2 regions of the Bacillus sp. Pc3 genome follow, and region 1 is predicted to be linked to the other one. Evidence: riboswitches for the same ligand, from Rfam matches in the RefSeq annotation. Region 1 holds a riboswitch; the other holds the start of a gene.
What was found. A riboswitch is a leader RNA that binds a small molecule or an ion and turns the genes downstream of it on or off. The one in region 1 is predicted to bind S-adenosylmethionine.
Positions count from the first base shown of each region.

Region 1 (5,402 bases):
CGTGCTGTTCGGAGGCAAGGCGGGACTTGTTGAGCTTCCGCAATGTCTTTTAAACCCGGGAGATACCATTCTGGTGCCTGATCCCGGATATCCTGATTACTGGTCAGGCGTCGCCCTTGCAAAAGCGAAAATGGAAATGATGCCGCTGACGGAAGAAAGAGGGTTTCTCCCTGATTACAGCGTAATTCCTGAAAAGGTGCGGAGCGAGGCGAAGCTGCTGTATCTCAATTATCCGAATAATCCGACCGGCGCTGTGGCGACAGAGGCGTTTTTTGAGGAGACGGTCGGTTTTGCGGAGCAAAACGGCATTTGTGTCGTTCATGATTTCGCGTACGGAGCCGTCGGCTTTGACGGGCATAAACCGCTGAGCTTTTTGCAGACCGAAGGCGCAAAAGAGACGGGAATCGAAATCTATACCTTGTCCAAAACGTATAATATGGCGGGCTGGCGGGTCGGATTTGCTGTCGGAAACGCTTCTGTCATCGAAGCGATCAACCTTTATCAGGATCATATGTTTGTCAGCCTGTTTCCCGCGGCGCAGCAGGCGGCGGCAGCCGCACTTTTAGCGGATCAGGCATGCGTCGCGGCGCAAAATGACAGATATGAATCGAGACGCAATGCATGGATTAAAGCCTGCCGCGATATCGGCTGGGATGTAACGGCTCCGGCGGGCTCTTTTTTTGCATGGCTCCCTGTGCCTGACGGTTATACGTCACAGTCGTTTTCAGACCTGCTGCTCGAGAAAGCGGATGTCGCGGTCGCTGCCGGAAACGGGTTCGGAAAATGGGGGGAAGGCTATATAAGAGTCGGTCTTCTGACAAGTGAAGAAAGACTTAAAGAAGCTGCGGAACGGATCGGGAAACTGAATCTTTTCACCCGAAAAAGCATTGACATATCAGAATAACAATGCGATAATTCAAAATACTTTATAAAATCATTATTCTTATCAAGAGCAGGCAGAGGGACGAGCCCGATGAAGCCCGGCAACCGACTGATAAAGCACGGTGCTAATTCTTGCAGCAGGAGCTGAGAGATAAGATTCGGACATAACACGAAGCCTCTTTCTGCTCATACGGAAGAGGTTTTTTTATGTTTTGCGAAAGAAAGAGAGGCGTTCACGCATGAGCGAAGTATTGGCAACATATCTTCTGACAGACACAACGGACAGTGAAAAGCGGGCGGAACAGATTGCGGCGGGGCTGACGGTAGGCTCCTGGACTGACCTGCCCCTGGTGAAGCAGGAACAGCTCAGAAAACATAAAGGGCGGGTCGTAAAAGTTGAGGAGAAAGAAGGAACCTCAGAAAACGAAACACAATCCGTCATCACCATCGCCTATCCCGAGGCGAACTTTTCAAGAGATATTCCGGCCGTCCTGACGACGGTATTCGGAAAGCTGTCACTGGACGGAAAAATAAAATTGACTGATCTTGAATTTTCCGAAGGGTTTAAACGCTCCCTTCCCGGGCCGAAATTCGGTATATACGGCATCCGCAAACTGCTGGGCGAATTTGAAAGACCGCTTCTGATGAGCATATTTAAAGGCGTGATCGGACGGGATCTCGCCGACATTAAAGAACAGCTCAGACAGCAGGCGCTCGGCGGCGTGGATCTTATTAAAGATGACGAAATTTTCTTTGAAAATGAACTGGCTCCGTTTGAAACCCGCATTATCGAAGGAAAACAAGTCCTGAAGGAAACCCGGGAGGAGACGGGGCATAAAACGCTGTATGCCGTAAACCTTACGGGAAGGACCGCTGAATTGCGGGATAAAGCGAGGCGCGCGGCAGAACTCGGGGCGGACGCGCTTTTATTGAATGTGTTCGCTTACGGTTTAGATGTGATGCAGAGCCTTGCTGAAGACAGGGAAATCCCGCTTCCGATCATGGCGCATCCGGCAGTCAGCGGCGCGTTCACATCATCTCCCGTTTACGGCTTGTCGCATGCGCTTTTGCTCGGCAAGCTGAACCGCTATTGCGGCGCTGATTTCAGTTTATTTCCGTCACCTTACGGATCCGTTGCTCTTCCGAAGGAGTCCGCGCTTGCAATCCATGATGAATGTGTAAAAGACGATGTCTTTCATCCGTCGTTTGCCGTCCCATCAGCAGGCATTCACCCCGGTATGGTGCCATTGTTGATGCGCGATTTCGGCATCGATCACATCATCAATGCCGGCGGAGGCATTCACGGCCATCCGAAAGGAGCCGAGGGCGGGGGAAAAGCGTTCCGCGCCATCATTGATGCGGTGCTTGAAGCGCAGCCGATTGAAGAAAAAGCCGCGTCGTGCAAAGATCTTCAGCTCGCATTAGACAAATGGGGAAGGGTGGAAGCCGTATGACCCGCACACCGCTGATTATTTGTGATTTCGACGGAACGGTCACCATGAACGACAACATTGTCAGCATGATGAAACAATTCGCGCCTCCTGAGTGGCTTGAATTAAAAGACGGTGTTCTGTCTAAAAGCATATCAATCCAAGAAGGAGTCGGACGGATGTTCGGACTGCTGCCGAGCAGCTTAAAAGAAGAACTGACCGGCTTTATTCTGAAGGATGCGAAAATACGGGACGGCTTTTTGGATTTTGTCTCGTTTGTCCGGTCAAACGGCCTCCCGTTTTATATCGTAAGCGGGGGAATGGACTTTTTTGTGCATCCGCTTTTGGAAGGGATCGTAGAAAAGGAGCGGATTTTCTGCAATCATGCATCCTTTGACAATGAATATATTCATATAGACTGGCCGCACGCCTGTGACGGAGACTGTACCAATCAATGCGGCTGCTGCAAACCGTCAGTCATCCGTAAGCTATCCGATCAGCAGAAATTTCTCATTATGATCGGTGATTCGGTCACGGATGTCGAGGCTGCAAAGTTGTCCGATATGTGCTTTGCGAGAGATTATCTTTTGACTGAATGCAAAGAACTCGGCCTCCGGCATCTGCCTTTTCAAGATTTTTATGAGGTGAAAACAGGCATTGAAAACATCGGGGAGGTGCAGGCATGGCTGCAAAAGAAGAACGCTGGCGCGAACTTGCCGAGGTAAAACGCGAGCTGGCCGAAAGAGACTGGTTCCCGGCAACGAGCGGGAATCTTTCCATCAAAGTATCCGACGGGCCGCTGACTTTTCTCGTTACGGCGAGCGGAAAAGACAAACGAAAAGAAACAGACGAAGATTTTCTCTTAATCGATGAGTACGGGAAGCCCGCTGAGACCGGCCATTCTTTAAAACCTTCAGCGGAAACGCTTCTCCATACTTACTTATACCAAAAGACAGACGCGGGCTGCTGTCTGCATGTCCATACCGTCAATAATAATGTCATCTCAGAGCTTTACGGGGATGAAAAACAAATCACTTTTCAGGGGCAGGAGATAATTAAGGCGCTCGGATTATGGGAGGAAAACGCGTCCGTGACCGTTCCGATCATTGACAATCCGGCGCACATCCCGGCATTGGCCGAAAACTTCGCGCACCATGCGGACGCCGGATCAGGCGCGGTGTTAATCCGCAATCACGGCATTACGGCATGGGGGCGGACCGCATTTGAAGCGAAAAGGGTGCTGGAAGCCTATGAATTTTTATTCAGCTGTCACCTCAAGCTTCTGTCACTTCGGCCGCAGCTGGTAAAATAAAAGGAGGAATAGAAAATGGCGACCATCAGAATTCATGACGAAAAAAATACGCTCATTGAACATCAGGAAGAAGTAGCGCGCTTCTTAGACGAACAAGAGGTGATCTATGAGCAGTGGAACATTGAAAAACTTCCGTCTGAGCTTTCGGAAAAATACGACCTAACCGAAGATGAAAAAGAACGGATTCTCGCGGCGTTTGACACGGAGATTCAGGACATTTCAGCCCGGCGCGGATATCAGTCTCAGGATGTCATTTCTTTATCAGACACCACGCCGAATCTTGATGAATTATTAAAAAACTTCCAAAGAGAACATCACCACACGGATGATGAAGTCCGCTTTATCGTCAGCGGACACGGCATCTTCGTCATTCAAGGCAAAGACGGCACATTTTTCGACGTCCGTTTAAATCCGGGAGATTTGATTTCAGTTCCGGAGAACATCCGCCACTACTTTACGCTTCAGGAAGACCGCCGGGTCGTCGCAATCCGAATCTTCGTGACGACTGAGGGCTGGGTGCCGATTTACGAAAATGAAAGTGTGCAAAACTGATAGACGCCCGAACCTCTCATGCACCGCCGGCATGAGAGGTTTTTTATTGTAATATAAAGTCAGCTGTGGCTGTTTTTTAAATCTTGAATATGCCGCATTCTGTTTATATCATTACCCGAATGGGTATTATTCTCGTATTCATGCTAAAGATTCCAATATGAAATGAAAAAATAAGTTATTTAGTAAAAAAATGTTTACAAATAAAGTATAATCTGTAATAATGCTCAATAACCCAATCAAACTTGTTTCCTATTCTTTTAGCGGTGAGGGGTGAAGTGAATGGGCAGTTATTCTGAACAAGAAAAATTGCTTGTATCTATTGATAAAAAAAGAAAAATGATGATAGATGCGGCTAACAGGCAAGGGTTTACAGGATATGACACGATCAGGCACAGCCAGGAACTGGACTGTCTGATGAACGCGTATCAGCAGCTGGTAAACCGTGATCGTACACATCACCAAGGAATACAGGGCCTTGTGAAGAAAATAGGCTTGTTCTCCCGCGGTGACGTCATGCCTGCATATGAAGCAAACAAATGATTGATGATAAAACAGATAACGAAGACTGAATGCGCTTCCTGATCAAGCGCCGCATCCGAAAGATGACCGCGTACAGTCAGCACATTTTTCCGCTGGCACGGCTCACGAAGCGCCTCGTACTATCTGCCGGCTATGATGCCGTTCCTCTGGTATATCCTCTTACACATACTCTTCTTTAAATAAAAAACACCCCGATCAGGGTGTTTTTTTCATCGAGAAGCGGCAGGAAGGGTAATGGTGACCTCTGTGCCCTTATCGACTTCGCTTTGAATGTCAATCGAACCGCCGTACATCAGCATGATTCGTTTACATACGACAAGGCCGAGGCCGGTGCCTTTTTCCTTTGACGTTACAAACGGAAGAAAAATGTGTTCAAGCATATCTTCAGAAATGCCCATTCCGTTGTCGGCCACCTTAATGACTGCTTTATGATCGCGGGCTTCTAAATAGATGGACAGCCGGCCGCCTTCCTGCATGGATTCCAGCGCGTTTTTCGCGACATTTAAAATCACCTGTTTAATATGGTCTTTCGTGCAGTTGACCTTGAGCGGCCGATTGACGAGTATCTCCACATTCACTTCCACATTGTATAGATTCCCTTCAGAATAAATAATCGGCATAATCTCATCAAGAATATCCTGCAGCGAGTTCACTTCCAACCGTTCGGCAGTGGGTTTTCCAAGCAC
Region 1 covers NZ_CP010406.1:756,065-761,466, reverse strand. The annotation lists gene SB24_RS03035 (pyridoxal phosphate-dependent aminotransferase) at 1-904, shown strand, start outside; SAM riboswitch class I at 941-1,040, shown strand; gene mtnW (2,3-diketo-5-methylthiopentyl-1-phosphate enolase) at 1,122-2,336, shown strand; gene mtnX (2-hydroxy-3-keto-5-methylthiopentenyl-1-phosphate phosphatase) at 2,333-3,037, shown strand; gene SB24_RS03020 (methylthioribulose 1-phosphate dehydratase) at 2,995-3,624, shown strand; gene SB24_RS03015 (1,2-dihydroxy-3-keto-5-methylthiopentene dioxygenase) at 3,640-4,176, shown strand; gene SB24_RS03010 (aspartyl-phosphate phosphatase Spo0E) at 4,456-4,716, shown strand; gene SB24_RS03005 (sporulation kinase KinD) at 4,926-5,402, opposite strand, start outside.

Region 2 (5,402 bases), 240 kb from region 1:
GACTGATTCCGCGCCTTTCAGATAGCCTTTTTTAAACCGTTTAATGACGTCGGCATCTGAACCGCCGATAAATCCGATTGTGCCGGTTTTGCTCGTCATGGCCGCCAGCGCTCCGGCTAAGAAGCTTCCTTCATCCTCTTTAAACGTGACGGAGGTGACATTATCCAGGTCTGATACGGAATCAATCAGCACAAACCGCTGCTTCGGATATTTTTTGGCGACCTTTTCTAAATCCGCCTGCATGCTGTAACCGAGCCCCACAACAACATCATTGCCTTCCCGGACAAGCTGGGTCAGTCCTTTTTCGTACGTACCGGTGTCTTTTATTTCTCTGTAATCAAATGTGATGCCGAGCTCGTCTCTTGCTTTCATCAAACCTTGAAAGCCTGAATCATTAAATGATTGGTCGCCGAGGCCGTTGTCTGTCAGCATGATGCCGATTGTTTTCGTTTTTTCGGCCGCCGTCTCCTCGGATTTGCCGGCACATCCCGCCGTGCTGAGCGCAAGCAGCAGTACAGCCGCAAATATCGCCATTTTTCTCATTGAAACTCTCCTTTTGTTTTTTTCTATAGTTATATATCGGTTCGGATGTCAGAATATTTTATTTCAATAAAATATGTATGTTCGGCAGGTTGATAAACAAATGAGGGATATAGGAGCTTTTGAGAAAATAAAAAACACCGGTTTTGGTTCACCGATGTTTTTGCAGAAAATTTATTGTTTTTCGTATGTCCAGCCGTCTTTCTGATACACTTTGCCGTTTTTCATCAGGTGCCCGAGCGCCCGCTTAAAGGCGGCTTTGCTTAAATGAAACCGTTCGCGGATATCGTCAGGATCGCTTTTGTCTCCGTAAGGCATCGCGCCGTTTCTTGATCTCAGATAGGTCAGAATCTCCTCCGCGTCAACCGAAAGCGCATCCTGCTTTCTCGGCAGCAGGGACATGTTGACGGAGCCGTCTTCCTTCACCTCGATGACACGCCCCGTCACGCGGCTGCCGAGTCTCGGCTCTTCTTTTCTTTCTGAAGGGTGAATAAACGCGCGGATGCCTTCATCGGTTATCAGAAAAGAGCCTGATGCGATCAGTCTGTACACCGTGCCTGTCAGGTCTTTATTCATGACGTCTTCCTCTGCATCCGTAAATAATTCACTGATGATATCCTCAGGCGCCGGCTTGGCAAACATGCGTCCGCGGCTTGTCACCTTCAGCATGCAATACAGTCTGTCGCCTTTTTGCGGCCAGACGGATTTGTACGGAGGCAGGTGCTCCGTTGCGACGAGCGCGTCTTTTGACAGACCGACGTCGACGAATACGCCCATATCCTCCACAGCGTCCGTCACTTCCACCCATCCGTAGTCATAAAAGCTGATGAGCGGCTTTTTCATCGTCGCCGCGAGTCTTTCCTGATGATCGACGTAAATAAATACGTCCACTTCATCTCTGTCTTCAATATCCTCTGTGATTTCACTGTTATGTAAAAGAACCGTATCCTCGCCGTCGGTTAAAAAATAACCGAAATCGGTTTGGTGATCTATACTAAGCGTGAGCTGCTGCCCTGGTCTCATGTTATCGTCCTTCCTGATTCGCCCGTATGGGGCTGATGTTTTTCTCATTTTTTCCAATATGCATAAATTCATGCTTTATGCTGTTGGACATTTCTCTTTATTCTACTATAATCAACTCATAAGTGAAATGTTATAGGAGGTTTTCTCATGGCAAAAGAAAGTTCTTTTGATATTGTATCCAAAGTTGAATTTCCCGAAGTGCAGAATGCGATTCAGATGACGCTGAAAGAAATCGGCACGCGCTATGACTTTAAAGGATCGAAAAGCGATGTAACTTTAGAAAAGGAAGAACTTGTCCTGATTTCTGATGACGAGTTTAAACTGAATCAGCTCAAAGATGTGCTGAGCGGCAAGCTGATCAAACGGGACGTGCCGACGAAAAACATTGAATACGGCAAAATCGAAAATGCCTCAGGGGGCACGGTGCGCCAGCGCGCGAAGCTTGTACAGGGCATTGATAAAGACAGCGCCAAAAAAATCAACGCGGTGATTAAAAACTCCGGCTTGAAGGTAAAGTCGCAGATTCAGGACGACCAAGTGCGCGTCACCGGAAAAAATAAAGATGATCTGCAGCAGATTATTGCAGCCGTCCGCGGGGCAGACCTGCCGATTGACGTTCAATTTATTAATTTTAGATAAATTATGTGATTCCTATTGATTATTGTCTCTATTTTCGGTAAATTTGGAGAAAGGGATTTTCACAGTTAAGTTTTGGAAACCCATGACAATTACATGAACGTTCTTATCAAGAGAAGCCGAGGGACTGGCCCGACGACGCTTCAGCAACCGGTGTAATGGTTTAACCCAAACCATGACCAAGGTGCTAAATCCAGCAAGCTAAAAACAGCTTGGAAGATAAGAAGAGAGACAAATGATTACAAAGTCTTCTTCTTAAGAAGACTTTTTTTATTTCTCTTTTTTCCTTGCTGAATGTGACGAAGGAGGCAAACAATGGGACTATTACAAGACTTAAAAGAACGGATTTTAATCGGAGACGGCGCGATGGGCACTCTCCTCTATTCCTACGGCATTGACAGATGTTTTGAGGAACTGAACGTATCAAAGCCCGAGGAAATCAAGCGGATACATAAGGCTTACGTGGAAGCCGGGGCAGACATCATCCAGACAAATACGTACGGCGCGAATTTTATTAAACTCTCAAGATACGGACTTGAGGATGAAACGAAAAAAATCAATCAGGAAGCGGTCAGAATCGCGCGCGCTTCTTCAGACGGCGCTTATGTATTGGGAACGATGGGCGGCATCCGCACATTTAACAAAAACGCCTACAGCCTGGAGGAGATTAAACGCAGCTTTCGGGAGCAGCTTTATTTATTGCTTCACGAAGAGCCGGACGGTCTGCTCCTGGAAACATACTATGATTTAGAAGAGGCGCGCGAAGTGCTGAAGATAGCGAGAAAAGAAACGGAACTTCCGATTATGCTGAACGTATCCATGCACGAACAGGGCGTGCTGCAGGACGGAACGCCGCTTCGGGAAGCCCTCAGGTCAATTGCCGATCTCGGCGCTGACATAACGGGAATCAATTGCCGGCTCGGCCCGTACCACATGATTGAAGCGCTCACCGAAGTGCCGATATTCCGTGACGCTTATTTATCGGTCTATCCGAACAGCAGCCTCCCGTCTTTAGAAGAAGGCCGGCTTGTTTATGATACGGACGATGCCTATTTCCGGGAGAGCGCCGTACAGTTCCGCACTCAGGGCGCGCGCATTATCGGCGGCTGCTGCGGTACGACGCCAAACCATATCAGAGCCATGGCTGAAGCGGTCCGCGGACTTTCTCCCGTCACTGATAAAGAAGTGAAAATCAGACGGGAAGAAGAAGTCATCTCCGTCCGGAATGAACGGACCGAGCCGGGTTTAAACGAAATCGCCGCTCAAAAACGGTCAATTATCGTAGAGCTTGATCCGCCGAAAAAATTGAATTTTGACAAATTTCTGCAAGCGGCGGCTGAATTAAAAGAAACCGGCATAGAAGCGCTGACGCTCGCCGACAATTCATTGGCGACACCGCGGATCAGCAATGCCGCCTGCGGTTCATTGCTGAAAGAGCGTCTTGATATCCGTTCTCTCGTTCACATTACATGCAGAGACCGCAACATCATCGGCCTTCAGTCACATTTAATGGGGCTGGATACGCTCGGGCTCACCGACATTTTAGCCATCACGGGTGATCCTTCAAAAATCGGCGACTTTCCGGGGGCTACCTCCGTCTATGATTTAACGTCCTTTGACTTGATCAGGCTGATTAAACAATTCAACGAGGGCATTTCTTTATCTGGGAAACCGCTCGGCAAGAAAACGAACTTTTCCGTAGCCGGAGCATTTAATCCGAATGTCCGCCACCTTGATAAAGCAGTAAAACGGCTGGAGAAAAAAATAGAGTGCGGAGCTGACTACTTCGTGTCCCAGCCTGTCTACTCGGAGCAGCAGCTCATTGACATTCATCATGAAACGAAGCATCTCAAAACACCGGTGTATATCGGAATCATGCCGTTAACGAGCAGCCGCAACGCAGAGTTCATCCATCATGAAATCCCGGGCATTAAGCTGTCAGACAGCATCCGCGAAAAAATGGCGCTCGCCGGCGAAGACAAGCGGAAGCAGAAAGCCGAAGGCCTCGCCATCGCCAAGTCGCTTCTCGACACGGCGTGCGAACTGTTTAACGGAATTTATTTAATCACCCCGTTTCTCCGTTCTGATTTGACGTCAGAGCTTGCAGCTTATATTAAGCAAAAGGATGAAAAGCGGGCTGATGTATATTTGCATTGACGCGAAAGAGGCCGCCTGATATGACAGGCGGCTTTTTCATGGTACGATACAGAAAAAGAATCAAGCAAAGGAGGATTTTTTCATGGTTGAAGTAAAACCCATCACCGCAGAAGACACATACGCGATCAGACACAGCGTGCTGCGCCCCCATCAGACGATTGAGGATTGTAAATATGATCAGGACAGCGTCAAAGGAGCCTTTCATCTCGGAGGTTTTTACGACGGGACATTGATCAGCATCGCTTCTTTCTACCCGCAGAACCAGCAGGCGTTACAGGCAGCGCCCGCCTACCAGCTGCGCGGCATGGCGACGCTTGAGGAATACCGGACGCAAAAAGCGGGAAGCACGTTAATCGCCTATGCAGAACGGAAACTGGCAGATATGGGGGCGGCGCTTGTCTGGTGCAACGCCAGATGTCACGTAAAGGGATATTACGAAAAGCTCGGCTGGAAAAGCACGGGCAGCCCCTTTGACATACCCGGCATCGGCCCGCATGTGATCATGTATAAAGAACTCGCCTGAAACAGACAAATGCCCTTGGGGACATGTCTCTAAGGGCATTACCTTGAATGTCACGCCTGCTTTTATATGCGGTACTATTGACGCCCTCCCGCTTTTTTAATACCCTTTGTACATTACGCAACAGCAAGGATGGCAGGCAGAAAACGATATCTGTCAATTGCCGTTTTCAGCTATTAATTCAGAAAAGGAAGTATGAGATGAATACGATCCAAAAACCGAAAATCCCGAAAGAATTGCCGGTGCTTTCTTTCACAGAAGCGCTTCAGGACGACCTCATAAAAGAAGTCGTCATAGAGAACGCCGTCGTAAACAGCAAACTGGACGGCCTGCGCGCCGAAAAAGTCATTTTCAGAAACACCGTTTTTACGGATGTCTCTTTCAGACATATGGAATGTACCGATGTCCTGTTTGACAAATGTGATGTCTCAAACGCTGATTTCAGCGGAAGCATCATCCATAGAACGGCGTTTCAGCATTCAAAACTTCTCGGCTTGAATCTGGCGGATTCCGCCATGCGTCATGT
Region 2 covers NZ_CP010406.1:998,372-1,003,773, forward strand. The annotation lists gene SB24_RS04340 (BMP family lipoprotein) at 1-543, opposite strand, end outside; gene SB24_RS04345 (CvfB family protein) at 715-1,611, opposite strand; gene SB24_RS04350 (YajQ family cyclic di-GMP-binding protein) at 1,711-2,202, shown strand; SAM riboswitch class I at 2,303-2,425, shown strand; gene SB24_RS04355 (bifunctional homocysteine S-methyltransferase/methylenetetrahydrofolate reductase) at 2,515-4,356, shown strand; gene SB24_RS04360 (GNAT family N-acetyltransferase) at 4,439-4,879, shown strand; gene SB24_RS04365 (pentapeptide repeat-containing protein) at 5,077-5,402, shown strand, end outside.
Region 2: linked by a shared signal. The riboswitch ahead of SB24_RS04355 (bifunctional homocysteine S-methyltransferase/methylenetetrahydrofolate reductase) and the one ahead of mtnW (2,3-diketo-5-methylthiopentyl-1-phosphate enolase) in region 1 are both predicted to bind S-adenosylmethionine.